3 regions of the Rahnella sp. P4_A8 genome follow, and region 1 is predicted to be linked to each of the others. Evidence: predicted binding sites of a transcription regulator. Region 1 holds the regulator's gene; each other region holds the start of a gene.
What was found. Region 1 encodes LexA, which represses DNA repair genes until DNA is damaged. Its sites were predicted from a motif close to TNCTGTATGTACATACAGNA; they were not measured.
Positions count from the first base shown of each region.

Region 2: sulA (SOS-induced cell division inhibitor SulA) is a predicted target of LexA. The motif match lies at 3,330-3,349, and genes of this name have one in related genera.
Region 3: umuD (translesion error-prone DNA polymerase V autoproteolytic subunit) is a predicted target of LexA. The motif match lies at 4,114-4,133, and genes of this name have one in related genera.

Region 1 is NZ_JBFUHK010000008.1:22,319-28,058, reverse strand. It holds gene dinF (MATE family efflux transporter DinF) at 37-1,401, opposite strand; gene lexA (transcriptional repressor LexA) at 1,700-2,308, opposite strand; gene AC1DUO_RS06410 (diacylglycerol kinase) at 2,428-2,796, opposite strand; gene plsB (glycerol-3-phosphate 1-O-acyltransferase PlsB) at 2,914-5,397, shown strand; gene ubiA (4-hydroxybenzoate octaprenyltransferase) at 5,495-5,740, opposite strand, start outside.
Region 2 is NZ_JBFUHK010000021.1:29,485-35,224, reverse strand. It holds gene AC1DUO_RS12880 (YccF domain-containing protein) at 1-315, shown strand, start outside; gene yccS (YccS family putative transporter) at 358-2,499, shown strand; gene AC1DUO_RS12870 (TfoX/Sxy family DNA transformation protein) at 2,521-3,153, opposite strand; gene sulA (SOS-induced cell division inhibitor SulA) at 3,370-3,876, shown strand; gene ompA (porin OmpA) at 4,234-5,310, shown strand; gene matP (macrodomain Ter protein MatP) at 5,420-5,740, opposite strand, start outside.
Region 3 is NZ_JBFUHK010000078.1:162-5,901, reverse strand. It holds gene AC1DUO_RS21675 (branched-chain amino acid ABC transporter permease) at 1-325, shown strand, start outside; gene AC1DUO_RS21670 (ABC transporter ATP-binding protein) at 322-1,101, shown strand; gene AC1DUO_RS21665 (ABC transporter ATP-binding protein) at 1,098-1,817, shown strand; gene AC1DUO_RS21660 (VOC family protein) at 1,851-2,690, shown strand; gene AC1DUO_RS21655 (alpha/beta hydrolase family protein) at 2,890-3,903, shown strand; gene umuD (translesion error-prone DNA polymerase V autoproteolytic subunit) at 4,150-4,569, shown strand; gene umuC (translesion error-prone DNA polymerase V subunit UmuC) at 4,572-5,740, shown strand, end outside.

The sequences.
Region 1 (5,740 bases):
AAAGCTGCGCTTATTTCTTTGAAAATAGCTGAAAAATCAGTGCGACGGAGACGAAAACCATGTGTCATGCCGCCAGTAACGACGCCATATCCAGCCCAGTGAAATCCCGCGTAACCCGAGGAATACCGTCAGCGCCAGCCACAACGCATGATTGCCCAGCAGCGGTAAAGTGAACAATGTCAGCCCGTACCCCAGCGCCGCCACCAGCATGCTGTTTCGCATATCCCGCCCACGCGTTGCGCCGATAAACATGCCATCAAGCAAATAGCACCAGACAGCCACCAGCGGCAGTATAATTTGCCAGCCAAGATATCGGTCCGCCAGCTCACGCAATTCCGGTAATGATGTCAGCGCATCAATGATCGCCCCACCCGCCAGCGCGTAAATCAGAGCAAAAAACAGCGCAACCAGCCCGGCCTGACGACACGCGGCATGCCAGACATTCAGCAGTTTTTCGCGGTTGCGGGCACCGAATGCCTCACCGGAATGCGCTTCGATAGCATAAGCAAAACCGTCAAGTGCAAACGCGGTAAATGTCAGCAGGTTCATCAACACGGCGTTGACCGCCACAATGTGGCTGCCCAGCCGCGCGCCCAGAACGGTCAGCGATGCAAAGCAAAGCTGCAACAGTAATGAGCGCAGCATGATGTCGCGGTTAAGCCCGAGAAGACGGCGCAAATTACCACGCCACGCGGAGGTGATTTCTGCGCCGGTGATACCGCGTCGTTTCATCACCCGCCAGACGAAATACAGCCCGATGAGTAGCGTGAAATACTCGGAGCTTGCCGTCGCCATGGCTGCGCCACGCACGTTCCAGCCCAGCCCGATCACCAGCCACAGATCCAGAATGATATTCAGCAAATTCCCGGCAATCAGCAAAATCACCGGCCCGCGAACGTACTGAATGCCGAGCAACCACCCGAGGATCACCAGATTCGCCAATGAAGCCGGGGCGCTGAACCAGCGGATTTCGATAAACAGCCTCGCCTGTTCAAGCACGGGCTGGCTGCCGCCGACAATGTGAAACGCCAGCTCCATCAGCGGATGACGGAATACCACAATAATGACGCCCGCCAGTACAGCCAGAAGGAAGGGTTGTACAAAAGCACGCGCCAGAAGCTGATTATCTTTCGCGCCCAGCGCCTGAGCGGTCATGCCGGTGGTACTCATCCGCAGAAACAGTAAGAGCATAAAAAGGAAAGTGGTGATCATCGAACCCACAGCCACGCCGCCGAGATAATCCGGGCTGTCGAGATGACCGATCACTGCGGTATCCACCAGGCCGAGGAGCGGCACCGTGATATTGGAAAAAATCATCGGCAATGCCAGCATCCAGAGCGCTTTATCGGCAGGGCTTAAAAAGGTGTTTTTGAGTGTGTGTCGCAGGGAATGATGTTGCATAGAGAATCTCATGCCGGAGGTTCAGGTTATGCCTGTAAATGACATCGCCCCGAAAGGGGCGATGATGAGAGAAACGCATTTCTCTTTGAATTCACATGGATGCCAGAGGCGGCCGCCATCCATATTCAATTAGTTTTAGTCTTGTCTATCTGACACAGCAATTTCTGACTTAGTCATATCTGACCGAGTAATTCGCGTTATATCAAGGCGGCAACTAAGCGAACGCCGGGAGCATACACAAGTATGTGACCGGGGTTCGCGAAGGCAGCCAACGCAGAGATAGCTCGAAGTACGAAGGTCAGATCCAGTCGCCGTTGCGGATAACACCTACGGCTAAGCCTTCAATGCTGAAATTCTGCTCGCGCAAATCCACCACGATCGGCTGAAACTCGCTGTTCTCAGGCAATAACTGCACCACACTGCCTTGTTTTTTCAGGCGTTTCACGGTGACCTCATCATCAATACGGGCCACCACAACCTGACCATTACGCACGTCTTGCGTTTTATGCACGGCCAGCAGATCGCCGTCAAGGATACCAATATCACGCATCGACATACCGCTGACACGCAGCAGGAAATCGGCGCTCGGCTTAAACATTGCCGGATCGATCTGATAGTGCCCTTCGATATGTTGCTGCGCCAGCAGCGGTTCACCGGCGGCAACGCGGCCAATCAGCGGTAAACCTTCTTCTTCTTCCATCAGCAGACGAATGCCGCGTGATGCACCGGAAACAATCTCAATAACACCTTTACGCGCCAGCGCTTTAAGATGCTCTTCCGCCGCATTGGGAGAACGGAACCCCAGACGTGATGCAATCTCTGCGCGGGTTGGTGGCATACCGGTGGTGGAGATATGATCGCGAATAAGGTCGTAGACCTCTTGTTGTCTGGTCGTTAAAGCTTTCATTCCGCCCCCTGGTTGTTTATACAGTCTTGCTGTGAGTATATACAGCTAAACGGTCAATGAAAACCTAAGATTGAATAAAAACAGGGCATAACGTTGATTCCTGGAATGCAGATTCCAAATCAGAACCATCGCGACCAAAAGATGCTGACCCAGACAAAAATCGCCAATATGATGGTCAGAAGTACGGCAGCAGAGCCGATATCTTTTGCGCGACCGGAAAGCACATGAAACTCAGGCCCGATGCGGTCTATTGCACATTCCACCGCGCTGTTGAGCAACTCCGTGACACAGACCAGCACGACGGATCCCACCAGCAGGATACGTTCAATGGTGCTGACATCAAGCAAGAAAGATAGCAAAATTAACGGGATAGCGACGCTGGCCTCCTGGCGAAATGCCGCTTCGTTTTGCCATGCCGCTTTGAATCCTTTCCAGGAATAGCCGGCCGCTTTATAAATTCGGGTAAATCCGGTGACTTGGTTCGCCATTTCGGGTACTGATCCTTAGAGTGTTTGCAGCATTTTAGCTTTTATATGACCACAGATCTCCACGGATCTTTCTGGTATCCTTGCGGCGAAATTGCTAACAAGAGGCTTCACGTTTTTATGTCAGGTTGGCGTAGACTTTATTACACATTATTGAATTTACCACTCTCATTGCTGGTAAAGAGCAAGGTCATACCTTCAGATCCGGTTACCGAGTTGCATTTAGACCCGACGCGGCCGATTTTGTACGTATTACCTTATAATTCCAAAGCCGATTTGCTGACGTTGCGTGCGCAATGTCTGGCGCAGAATCTGCCTGATCCTCTTATTCCGCTGGAAATTGACGGAACCCTGCTACCAAGCCATGTCTTTATAGCCGAAGGCCCGCGCGTATTCTCTTATTACACGCCGAAGCAGGAGTCCGTAAAGCTGTTCCACGACTACCTTGATTTGCACCGCAATAATCCGGATTTAGACATTCAGATGTTGCCGGTGTCGGTAATGTTTGGTCGTGCACCGGGCCGTGAAGGTCAGGACGACACGCCGCATCTGCGCGTGCTGAACGGTATCCAGAAATTTTTCGCTGTGCTGTGGCTGGGGCGGGACAGTTTCGTCCGTTTCTCCAATACCGTTTCCCTGCGTTATATGGCGACGGAACACGGCACAGATAAGACGATTGCTCAAAAACTGGCACGTGTGGCGCGGATGCATTTCTCCCGTCAGCGTCTGGCTGCGGTTGGTCCGCGTCTTCCGGCACGTCAGGATTTGTTCAATAAATTGCTGGCCTCAAAAGCCATTGAGAAAGCGATTGAAGACGAAGCCCGCAGCAAGAAAATTTCCCACGAAAAAGCCCAACAAAACGCCATCGCCCTGATGGAAGAGATTGCTGCTGACTTCTCTTATGAAGCCGTGCGCCTCTCTGACCGTGTGCTGAGCTGGACGTGGAACCGTTTGTACAAAGGCATCAACGTTAATAATGCCGAGCGTGTACGCCAGTTAGCGCTGGACGGTCAGGAAATTGTGTATGTGCCTTGCCACCGCAGCCACATGGACTATCTGCTGCTGTCTTACGTGCTCTATCATCAGGGTCTGGTACCGCCGCATATTGCCGCCGGTATCAACCTGAATTTCTGGCCGGCTGGCCCGATTTTCCGCCGTCTGGGTGCGTTCTTTATTCGTCGAACCTTTAAAGGCAACAAGCTCTATTCGACGGTTTTCCGTGAATATCTGGGCGAACTGTTCAGCCGCGGTTATTCGGTGGAATACTTTGTGGAAGGGGGGCGTTCGCGAACCGGGCGTCTGCTGGAGCCGAAAACGGGCACGCTGGCCATGACCATTCAGGCCATGCTGCGCGGCGGTTCACGTCCGATTACGCTGGTACCGATTTACATCGGTTATGAGCACGTCATGGAAGTGGGTACGTACGCGAAAGAATTACGCGGTGCGACCAAAGAGAAAGAAAGCCTGACACAGATGCTGAACGGGCTGCGCAAGCTGCGTAACCTCGGCCAGGGTTACGTGAACTTCGGTGAGCCGCTGCATCTGACCACTTACCTGAACCAGAACGTGCCAACCTGGCGTGAAGCCATCGACCCGATCGAAGCACAACGTCCAAGCTGGCTGACGCCGACAGTGCAGGATTTGGCAGAACAGATCATGGTGCGCATCAACAATTCAGCGGCAGCCAATGCCATGAACTTGTGTTGTACCGCGCTGCTGGCCTCCCGTCAGCGTTCACTGACACGCGAACAGCTGACCGAGCAAATCGACTGTTATCTGCAATTGCTGCGTAACGTGCCTTACAACGCGGATTCGACGGTGCCTGATCTGACCGCTGACCAGTTGCTTGATCACGCGCTGAACATGAATAAGTTCCAGGTTGAGAAAGACAACATTGGCGACATCATCGTTCTGCCTCGCGAACAGGCCGTGCTGATGACGTATTACCGCAACAACATCCATCATATGCTGGTGTTGCCATCACTGATTTCAAGCATTGTGATGCACCACCGCCAGGTCAGCCGCGCGGAATTACTGCATCAGGTCGAACTGATTTATCCGATGCTCAAAGCCGAACTGTTTATGCATTTCGATACGCCTGAGCTGCCACAAGTGCTGGATGTTCTGACGCTGGAACTGGCGCGTCAGCAAATCATTCACCTTGAAGATGATGAGCTGACACTTAATCCGGCCCGTATCCGCACCCTCCAGTTGCTGGCGGCTGGCGTACGTGAAACGCTGCAACGTTACGCGATTACCTTCTCCCTGCTCACCAATAACCCAAGCATCAACCGCGGGGCACTGGAAAAAGAGAGCCGGATTATGGCGCAGCGTTTATCCGTGCTGCACGGTATCAATGCCCCTGAATTCTTCGATAAAGCTGTGTTCTCGACGCTGGTCGGCACACTGCGCGCAGAAGGCTATATCAGTGACACCGGCGATGCCATTCAGGAACAAACGCGTGAGATTTACCTCATGCTCAGCGACCTGATGACACCGGATATCAAGCTAACTATCGAGAGTGCGGGAATGCCTTCTGAGCTGCCGCAAGCAACGGAGCCACCGGCTGAACCGAAGATGGATGTACGCGATACCGATCATTAACCCGTATTAGCGCCAGACATCAGATTAAAAAAACAAAACGCCCGGACTTTTTACAGAGTCCGGGCGTTTTTAATTGTTGTCGCGCAGGCTAACTTACTTAGAAATTGAAGCCTGACAGGCTCATCAGAATACCGAGGAACAACACCAGCCCGACATAATTGTTCTGGCGGAAAGCCAGGAAACAGGCATCACGTTCACGTTTAGCAATCAGCTTTTGCTGATGCACAAACAGCGCAGCAGCCAGCAGCAACGACCAGTAAAACGGTGCGCTGAGCTGGGAAAGATAACCGACAATCCCCATCAGGATCAGCGTTGCCAGTTGCAGCAGGCCGATGATCAGCGT
Region 2 (5,740 bases), on a different contig from region 1:
CTGCCATTTGGCAATGAAGCCGTACATGTCGATGACCTGTATCCGGAAAAACGCAGCGCGTTGCTGTCCGGCGGAGGTACTCTGTTGAATATCTTCTGGTTTATTTTTTTCGGCTGGTGGTTATGCTTGTCGCATATCGTTGCCGGTATCGCGCAATGTATCAGCATAATCGGTATTCCGGTGGGCATTGCGAACTTTAAAATTGCTGCCATTGCACTCTGGCCGGTAGGACGCAGGGTCGTTTCCGTCGAGCTGGCAAAGCAAGTTCGTGAAGCTAATGCAAGCCGTCAGAGAGAAAACGGACGCATTCGCTGATTGCGATGTTTCAACATTTTTGAATTTTAAGGTGGGTTTTTCGTGCTTTCTATTGCACCCGGTTTACGGCGCTATGCCTATAACAGCAATATTCTTTATCACATCAGGATTTTCATTGCGCTGACAGGGGCTGCGGCATTGCCATGGTGGTTGGGTCAGTTCACGCTGACAATCCCCCTTACACTCGGTGTGGTTGCTGCGGCTCTTGCCGATCTTGATGATCGTCTCGCTGGCCGTCTGCGCAATTTGCTGATTACTCTGGTCTGTTTTTTTATTGCTTCAGCATCCATAGAATTACTCTTCCCCTATCCGTGGCTTTTTGCGCCCGGGCTGATGATTTCAACCTGCGGATTCATCCTGCTGGGGGCCCTGGGGCAGCGTTATGCCACGATTGCCTTCGGCGCGTTGCTGATCGCCATATATACGATGCTTGGCACCAGCATGTATCACATCTGGTATCAGCAACCGCTGATCCTGCTTGCGGGTGCTATCTGGTATAACCTGCTGACGCTGGCTGGCCATATTATTTTCCCCATCCGTCCGTTACAGGATCAGATCTCACGCTGTTTCACGCAACTGGCGGCTTATCTTGAAGCCAAAGCAACGTTGTTTGATCCCGATCAGGAAGATAACAACCAGCAACTGGTCGAGCTGGCCATGGCCAACGGTCAACTGGTCTCCACACTGAACCAAACAAAAAATACGCTACAGACCCGGCTGAAAGGAGATCGTGGCCAGAAAGGGACCCGCCGGACATTACATTATTATTTTGTGGTGCAGGATATTCATGAGCGCGCCAGCTCGTCCCACGTGCAGTACCTCAAACTCAGTGAACAATTTCATCACAGTGATATTCTGTTCCGCTTTCAGCGCCTGATGAGCATGCAGGCGCGGGCCTGTTTACAGCTGTCACAATGCATTCTTTATCGCCAGCAATATACCCACAACAGCCAGTTCGAACGGGCGTTTTCCCGGCTGGAAGAAGCCCTCAAACGTCTGGAATCTCATCACGAACACCGTGAGACATTACAGGCGTTACGCCATCTTTTACGCAATCTGCATGCGATTGACGCGCAACTGGCAAATATCGAGTCGGAGCAGTCTCTGCCGGAAAACCAGACCGGCAAAAGCCCGTTTGCGGAAGACCGTCTGACTGGCCTTGATGATATCTGGCTGCGCATTTCCCGCCATTTTACGCCGCAATCGGTGTTGTTCCGTCATGCAATTCGTATGTCTGTCGTGCTCTTTGTAGGCTACGTTTTCATTCAGGTCAGCGGCTTAAATCACGGCTACTGGATCTTGCTCACCAGTCTTTTTGTCTGTCAACCAAACTACAGTGCGACCCGCCGGAGGTTAGCTCTGAGGATAATCGGAACACTCGCCGGTATTGCTCTCGGGATGCCTATCTTGTATTTCGTTCCGTCCGTTGACGGGCAAATGATTCTGATCGTCATCAGCGGGTTATTGTTCTTTGCGTTCCGCACAGTGCAATACGCGCAGGCCACAATGTTCATCACCCTTCTGGTGTTGTTATGCTTCAATTTGTTAGGCGAAGGATTTGAAGTCGCTATCCCGAGAGTAATCGATACGCTGATTGGTTGTGGTATCGCCTGGGCGGCAGTGACCTTTATATGGCCCGACTGGAAATTCAGGCAACTTGATAAGGTGGTCAGAAAAACGTTCGATGCTAATTGCCGTTATCTTGATGCTATTCTGGTGCAGTACCATCAGGGGAAAGACAACAGTCTCGAGTACCGTCTGGCCCGCCGTGATGCGCATAATTGCGATGCCGAGCTGGCGTCCGTGGTGTCGAACATGAGCTCTGAGAGAAATAACGAACCGGCGACACTCGAAGCGGCGTTTCGCCTGTTATGCCTCAATCATACTATGCTGAGCTACATTTCAGCGCTGGGTGCCCATCGCGAAAAACTCAATGATGCCGAAACCCTGAGGTTGCTGGATGATGCAGCATGCTGCGTTGACGGCGCTTTGCATCATCTGCCTTCTGAAGCAGAACGCATCCAACACGCGCTCGGTGAACTCACTGCACGTATTCAGATGCGTACAACGGATATCGACAGTAAAGAGCAGCTCGTGCTTCAGCAAATTGGATTACTGGTGGCTCATTTGCCTGAGCTCACCAGTCTTAATACTAAGATCCTGCCGGCACAAAATCGGCTCTAATTGCAGATAACTTACGCAAATTTAGTGCACAACCGTTGATAGCTGCTCTTGGTGATGGTTAAACCAGTGAGTTAATGACTCTCTGGATTCCATCGGCAAAGCGGCTTCATGGAAGCCCAAAATTGCCCCTTCGAGTGCCATCAGTAAATTAATCCCTAAATTCTTTTTTTTAATGGCACACAGTTTGAGGTAGGTATGGCAGGCCCCCTGTAACCGCAAGTCCCCCGAGTTCTCAATGCCGACTTGCCAGAGCATCCTTTCTAGCGCCAGCGAGAGATTGGGTAAATCTTTCAATCGGACCGCTTCGTTGTTTTTTTTCAGCTCTATATCCCGCAACATCCCTTGCAACGATAATCTGCCCAGCTCGCACAGTGCCTGGTGATCACTCCATTGCCGGGCACTCACTTTGAAATAACGCAACTGCACATCCATGCCTCGCTTGCGATAGGTCAGCCTCTCCATCTTTTTGCGGCGAAAATGAGTTTCGGTTTCTCCGGTCGCTCGCAGATAGAGTTCACCATCAGAAACCAGGGCGAACATGACGCGGTCAGCGGACAAGCTCATCCCCCCAAATTGGGTGCGGGAACGAATATTGCCCAACGGGGCAAAAATCTCCAGACACTCAAGCACTCGTTTTTTTGATTTGTTTATCATTGCGTTATCCTTTTCACGTTAATCCCTTGCTTCCATTTTGAGTTACCAAAACAGCTAAAAGCAAAATACGCAATCTTATGAACTCCAACAAACATAAAATGCCGTTACAGCCTGTTGCCTTCAAAATTTGCGAGATATCTTGGAAAAATTGGGTTGATCTTTGCTCACCGCCAGAGTACTGTACATACATACAGTAACTCACTGGAGTACATCATTATGCGAACTCAACACCATACAAATCATCATTTTAGTCAGCTTGCTTTGCCCGTCACTCCGTCACAGGTAAATACGTCTGCATCCTTGAATAATGGTCTGATCACTGAGTTCGTCTATAGTGCGAGCCAACCTGCTTTTGCGCAGTTATTACTGCCCTTACTGCAACACCTGGGTATGCAGTCTCGCTGGTTGTTGTGGCTCACACCTCAACAAAAACTGAGCCGTCATTGGTTATCTCAGTCAGGTCTGCCGGTGGATAAGATGGTGCAAGTTAATCAAATTACGGCGATGTCGACGGTAGATGCGATGGAGAAAGCCTTGCAGACGGGTAACTACAGTGTCGTGTTGGGATGGCTTCCGGATTTGAGTGATACTGAGAGGGAAAGATTGCAAATTGCAGCACGCCAGGGTGGTGCTTACGGCTTCATAATGAGACCGACAAATGAACAGAATTCAGCTTGTGGACATCATTCCACAGTAAAAATTCACTCTTCCGTATACCATTAGTTCAAAATAGGAATCTTCCTATGAAAATAATGCGGAACTTAGTGATTTGTGCTGAATAATGCCTGCAAGCCAGTAAAAACGGGCTTCCGGAATGCAGATTAGTGCCAGATTTTGTCAGCAAATTGCCAAAGCCGTTAAGAAATGTGTCCGTTTTTCCCTTTTTTTCCACGGTGTTAACACATCAAGCTTGTAAGTTTCGCGCCACGTTGTAGACTTTACAACGCCAAGGTTGCTCGATAATGCCAACGTAAAGTGGCAAGTTCTGAAATGAAGCAATAATCTTGGCGTAAGGATTTTAACCAAGGGCTTAAAAAGCTTAAAGCTCAATTGCCTATTTGGATGATAACGAGGCGCAAAATGAAAAAGACAGCTATCGCATTAGCAGTGGCACTGGCAGGTTTCGCTACCGTAGCGCAAGCCGCCCCTAAAGATAACACCTGGTATACCGGTGGTAAATTGGGCTGGTCCCAATACCATGACACTGGTTTCGCAAACGCTTACAACGGTATCGGCAACGGCCCTACCCACGAAAGCCAACTGGGTGCAGGTGCGTTCTTGGGTTACCAAGCGAACCAATACCTGGGCTTTGAAATGGGATATGACTGGCTTGGCCGTATGCCTTACAAAGGCAGCGTAAATAACGGCGCGTTCAAAGCACAAGGCGTTCAGCTGGCTGCTAAACTGAGCTACCCGCTGACTGACGATCTGGACCTGTACACCCGTCTGGGTGGTATGGTTTGGCGTGCAGATGCTAAAGGTAACTTCAACAACGGTGCTAATGGTCGCGTAAGTGATCATGACACTGGTGTTTCTCCACTGGCAGCAGTTGGTGTTGAATACGCAGTAACCAAAAACTGGGCTACCCGTCTGGATTACCAGTGGGTTAACAACATTGGTGACGCGGCTACCGTTGGTGCACGTCCTGATAACGCAATGCTGTCTGTAGGTGTTTCTTACCGTTTCGGTCAAGATGAAGCAGCTGCTCCAGTTGTTGCTCCAGCACCAGCTCCAGCTCCAGTTGTAGAGACTAAGAAATTCACTCTGAAATCTGACGTTCTCTTCAACTTCAACAAAGCGACTCTGAAACCAGAAGGCCAACAGGCTCTGGATCAGCTGTACAGCCAGTTGAGCTCTATCGATCCTAAAGACGGTTCTGTTATCGTTCTGGGTTACACCGACCGTATCGGTTCAGAACAATACAACCAGAAACTGTCTGAGCAACGTGCTCAGAGCGTAGTAGATTACCTGGTATCTAAAGGTATCCCTGCTAACAAGATCTCTGCACAAGGCCAGGGTAAATCTAACCCAGTTACCGGTTCTACCTGTGACTCCGTTAAAGGCCGTGCCGCTCTGATCGACTGCCTGGCACCAGACCGTCGTGTAGAAATCGAAGTTAAAGGCTACAAAGATACTGTTACTCAGCCACAGGCTTAATAACACGCTTTAGCTTTTGCTACAGATACTAAAAACCCCGCCATGGCGGGGTTTTTTTTATGCCTTCGGTCAGAGCAAATAGCTGACTCCCTGAGATGCGAAAGCAAATCTATCCAATATCTTTCTTGCCGAGTATTTGTTCTAAATCTTCTTTCAATGAAGACATCTGATTCGCGTATTTCTCTTTACGCTCGGCATCTTCAAGCAGTTGAATGATCGTGTCAGAAAGCGTGACACCACGCCTTTGTGCCAATCCCGCTAAACGCTGCCAAACCAGAAATTCTAAATCGATAGATTTTTTGCGAGTGTGCTGATGCTCTGCATTGAAATGACGCTTACGGCGTGCACGAATCGTTTGCTTAAGACGATTTTCCAGCGCCGGATTCATATTATTAACAATCCAGTCTGACACTTTGACCGGCTCGTTTTC
Region 3 (5,740 bases), on a different contig from region 1:
CAGTGCTGTGATGTGCTGTCTGGCCGGTATGTTACTGGCCTGGTACACCGATTATGTCAGCCCGGATTACCTGCTTTCGTCGGAAACCTTTCTTATCTGGAGCATGGTGATGATCGGTGGTCTTGGCAATGTGCGCGGCGTGTTGCTGGGCGTGTTGCTGGTGGAAGGGCTGTATAACTTTATCCCCTTTGCAAAAGACTATTTCCACATCAGTTCAGACCTGACTGGCGCGCTACGCCTGGGGTTGGTGGGTCTGGCTTTATTACTGTGTCTGCTCACACGACCAGGTGGTCTGTTACCGGAAAAATTAAGGACTTTCTCATGAGCCGTTTGCTTGAAGTGGCTGACATCAGCAAATCCTTTGGCGGCAACCAGGTACTGACATCCGTATCATTTACGCTGGAAAAGGGGGAGATTCTTGGCCTGCTCGGGCCGAATGGTTCCGGTAAAAGTACGCTGCTCAACACCATTTCCGGGTTTAACCGGCCGGATGGCGGCAGCATCACATTCGATGGACAGTCCATTACTCGTCAGCCCAGCCACCGGATCATCCAGGCTGGCATTGCACGCACCTTCCAGCTCCCCGTCATGCCGGAAAAGATGAGCGTTATGGAAGTCGTGATGACTGCTGGTACTCGTCAGCACGGGTTATTCAACGGTCTGCTGGGGCTGGCTTCCGGGCGTAAAGCCGAACAGGAAGACAGGACCCGCGCCAGCGAATTACTGGATACCTTGCTGTTAACCAAAGTTAAAGATCTGCCTGCTGCGGCGCTTTCCGGCGGACAGAAAAAACTACTGGGTATTGCCTGCGCGCTGATGGGTAAACCGACGCTGCTGATGCTGGATGAGCCTATGGCCGGTGTGCACCCGAAATTACGCCAGGAGCTGGTGGAAACGTTGGTCAACCTGAGCCGTCAGGGTATTTCACTTTTGGTTATTGAACACGATATGCATTTTATAAACACCCTGTGCCAGCGCTGCATCGTGCTGGATCGCGGACAGATTGTCGCCAGTTGCCGCCCGGATGAACTGGCGCAGAACCAGCAAGTACTGGATGCCTATTTAGGGCAAAGCACCGCAACATTGCAGGAGGCCGTATGATTACCCTCGAAAACGTGGTCGCCGGTTATACCCCGGGGATTGATATTCTGCACGGTATTTCATTGCATGTTGAACAGGCGGAAATCGTGACGCTGCTGGGGCCAAATGGCTGCGGCAAATCCACCTTGCTGAAATCGATTGCCGGATTTGTCTCCCCGCGCGAAGGACGGGTTGAAATCGATGGATGCGAAACGGCAAAAATTCCGGTGCACCGGAAAATCCGTGAATGCTCACTCGGGTTTGTCCCACAACTGGACAACGTCTTCAACAATCTGACCGTGGCAGAAAATCTGCAAACCGGGGGACAATTTTTACCGCCAGGCCAACGTAAGCAGCGAATGGCCCAACTGGCGGAAAATTACCCTGTGTTACATAAAAAATGGCAATCACCCGCGTCAGCGCTTTCCGGCGGCGAGCGACAAATCCTCGCGCTGGCAAGGGCTCTGATGCCTGAACCCGCAGTACTGCTGCTCGATGAACCTTCGGCCGGGCTGTCACCGAAAATGCTTACGGAAGTTTTTAGCGCCATACAAACCATTCGCCGCCAGGAAAAAGTGACCATTTTAATGGTCGARCAGAATGCTATGGAGGCACTGCACATTTCCGACCGGGTCTATGTTCTGGCGCTGGGGAAAGTGGCGATGGAGGGCAGCGCGCAGGACCTGCTACACGACCCCCGTATGCGCGAACTCTATTTTGGCGGTCGTGCCGCCTGACAGGATCAGTAAAAAGAACAGAAGGAAGACACCATGCCGATTACTCCGGTTATCGATCACGCGGTGATTAATGTCGATGAAGAACTGGATCAGGCGCAAGGCCTGTTCCAGCGGATGGGATTTCAGCTCAGTACACGGGGGCACCATTCGATGGGCTCCAGTAACCATCTGGCCGTCTTTGCAGATAACTATCTGGAACTTTTAGGTTATGAGCCTGCCAGTCAGACAGACTCGCGAGGATTGTGGAACGTTGCGCCAGGCCTTGCCGGACTGGTCTGGAAAACCCGGGATGCGCATGCGGTATGGCAGCACCTCCGGCAATGTCAACTCGATGGCGAACCGCCGACCCGCTTCTCACGCCCGGTGATATTGCCGGACGGCAGCCAGACTGAGGCCCGGTTCTGCATCTCGCGGATCCGCGCCAGCGCCCTGGCATACGGCTTCAGTTTTTTCTGCGAACATCAAACGCCGCAGGCCGTTTGGCAGCCCGCCTGGCAGGTACATCCTAATGGCGTGCAAGCGCTGTCTGCCTTCGTTATTGCCTCGCCTCAACCTGAACAGACGCTGGCGCTGTATCACCAGTTGTTCAGTGTGGAGGCCCGCGCGGAGACCAACGGCGGTTATGTGCTTGATTCAGGGACCTGCTGCCTGCGTATTATCACTCATCAACAAGCACGTCTGGAATTCGCGCTTCCGCCTGTCGCTGCGCAGGCACCGGCGAAAATGGTGGCGCTCTGTTTCCAGGTAGCATCACTGGAGCAGCTCAGGCGCTGTCTTAGCCAAGGGGATATTCAGTGGCGCGAGCAAGATGATCAACTGTTGGTGACGCAGCAGCATGCTCAGTGGCTGGCGATGCGCTTTAAGGATAAATAGCGGTGAAGCTCCGCCAGTTACTGTTGGTAAATCTCACTTAATTTCCATTTGTTCATCCCTGAAGTGGAAGTTAACGCCCACAGCAGCACTGAGATTATTACTGTCAGGAGCTTCGAATTTTAAGTCATTGACATCCTGTTCTATAAAGTATTAAAAAAGTCGGCTGATATTTAATTTTATAAATTATAAAGAGCTATACATGATTAAATATATTGTGTCATTTTCAATTATGATTGTCGTTCTCATTATTTTTTTGCTTAGCCGATTATATGATTTCGATCTTTCAGGGTACGGGCAACAACGTTCTATATCTTTTAAGCATAATAACGATGTTCTGATGGGGACGTTGATTATGCCTCCAGGTAAGGTTTCTCCTCCGTTTGTGCTTTTAGTTCATGGAGACGGACCTCAGGACCGCTGGTCAGAAGGTGGATATATTCCATTGGTTAAATTCCTTGTCTCACAGGGAATTGCCGTTTTTTCATGGGATAAACCTGGTGTGGATAAAAGTACAGGTAACTGGCTGGCACAGACAATGTCAGATCGCGCAGAGGAGGCGGTTTTGGCGTTAAAAAAACTGAGAGAACAGCCGGAACTGAAAAAAAGTCGCGGAGGTTATCTTGGATTCTCGCAGGCAGGTTGGGTTGTACCGCAGGCGAGCCAACTGACAACAACTGAGTTTGTTGTGCTGATAGGTGCGGCGATAAACTGGCGTAATCAGGGCATATACTATACAGGGCAACGACTTAAAGTCGAAGGTCGCTCCCTGAATGATATTCAGGATGCTAAAAAACATGAAGCCGTGGTTTTTGACCGCCAGTTTACAGAAGAAGCAGCGGTTCTCCCCTGCCACTCCCAATGTACGCGCCAGGACTTCGAACGCAGGAATTCTCTGGCTGATGCGACGAAAGATATTTCCGGTACACATACTCCGGTATTAATTCTGATGGGCCAGGATGACCGGAATGTAGACGCTGATGAAACAGCCGCGGTCTGGGCCAAAGCACTACCAGCGGGCACTCCCCGCTGTATCAGGCAGTTGCCGGGGGCAACTCACGGACTTTTACGAAGCGAATGGTTTGATTATCAACTTGCTTCTCAGTGGCCTTTGTGGAAACAGGGACTTTTTCTGCTGTCAGGGAGATACTCATATTCGCCCGGGGCGCTCAGGACTGTCTCATCATGGATCCTGAATCAGAACTGTGTGGACTGAATTGCATTCTTATTACGTGCCGAAAGCCAGTTCTTCATCGAAGAGCAGGGACCGAGGTGACTTACCGTCAGAGTGCTACGGTTTCGCTGAACTGGGTTTAAGTCAGGCAACAAAACTATATTGGATACCACACAAACTAAATTAACAGACACTTCAAGCACTTTCAGGAATCGCTTCACAAGTTTCTTGATCCTTAGCTGCATTCAGCAATACTGTATATAAACACAGTATATCGGAATCAACATCATGCAGCTCATTCGACCAACTGAGGCTTCTCAACCAGTCATGCTTCCTCTCTTCTCTGAGAAAGTGCCCTGTGGCTTTCCGAGCCCAGCGCAGGACTATGTCGAGGACAGACTGGATCTCAACAAATTGCTGATAAGACATCCGAGTGCCACTTACTTCATAAAAGTTAGCGGGGAGTCTATGCATGGCGCCGGCATCAGTGATGGGGATCTTTTAGTGGTGGATCGCTCGCTTTCAGCCGTACATGGCGATATTGTTATTGCTGCTGTTTCAGGTGAATTCACCGTGAAAGAACTTCGTACTCATCCTTATCTACAGCTAGTACCTCACAACGATGATTATTCTTCGATTTCATTTCAAAATGCAGAAGAATTAGAAATATTCGGAGTGGTCATTTTTAGTATTAAGGCGCATAAATAATTATGTTCGCTCTCATCGACGTAAATAGTTTTTATACTTCTTGCGAAACTGTTTTTCGGCCAGACTTGCAGGGGAAGCCTGTTGTCGTCGTTTCCAATAACGATGGCTGTATTATTTCTCGCTCAGCCGAGGCAAAATCCCTTGGTATTAAAATGGGTGAGCCATTTTTTAAAATAAAAAACAATACATATAGCTCCAGGGTTTATGTATTCAGTTCTAATTATGCACTTTATGCCGATCTAAGTGAGCGAGTTATGCAGACGCTAACTGAAATGTCTCCTTCGATCGAAGTTTACTCAATAGACGAAGCCTTCGTTAATTTATCTGGGGTAATAAATTGCATGCCCCTAAATTGCTTCGGTCATGAAATGAAAAATAGAGTATTTAAAAATACAGGATTAACTGTGGGGGTTGGTATTGCACAAACAAAGACATTAGCAAAGTTAGCTAACCATGCAGCCAAGAAATGGCGTGGCACTGGTGGCATTGTCGACTTATCGAATATTGAACGTCAGCGCAGGCTACTGGCAATTATCTCTGTTGAGGATGTCTGGGGTATTGGTCGGAGAATTAGTAAGAAACTTAATTCAATGGGTATTAATACAGCACTTGACCTGGCTGAAAGCTCATTATGGGTAATAAGAAAACACTTCAATGTTGTTCTCGAAAGGACTGTTCGTGAACTTCGAGGTGAACAATGTCTTGAACCGGAAGAGTTTGCACCAGAAAAACAACAGATCATCTGCAGTAGATCTTTTGGCAACCGCATAACTCAGTATTCGGATATGCATCAAGCCATTTGTGACTATGCTGAGCGAGCATCAGAAAAACTACGTAGTGAGCGCCAGTTCTGCCGTTTCGTTAGTGTTTTCCTTCATACCAGCCCACACGCACATAATGAAACATACTATGGAAATCAAGCATCCATGAAGCTACTGACCCCTTCTAATGATACTCGTGACATTATAAATTCGGCCACAAACTCCCTGAAGAGAATATGGGTTGATGGCCATCAATATATGAAGGCTGGCGTTATGTTGGCTGATTTTTTCAGTAATGGAGTAGCGCAGCTAAATTTATTTGACGATAACGCTCCACGAAAAAACAGTGCAGCGTTAATGGAGGCTATCGATAAATTAAATAACTCTGGGAAAGGAAAGATCTGGTTTGC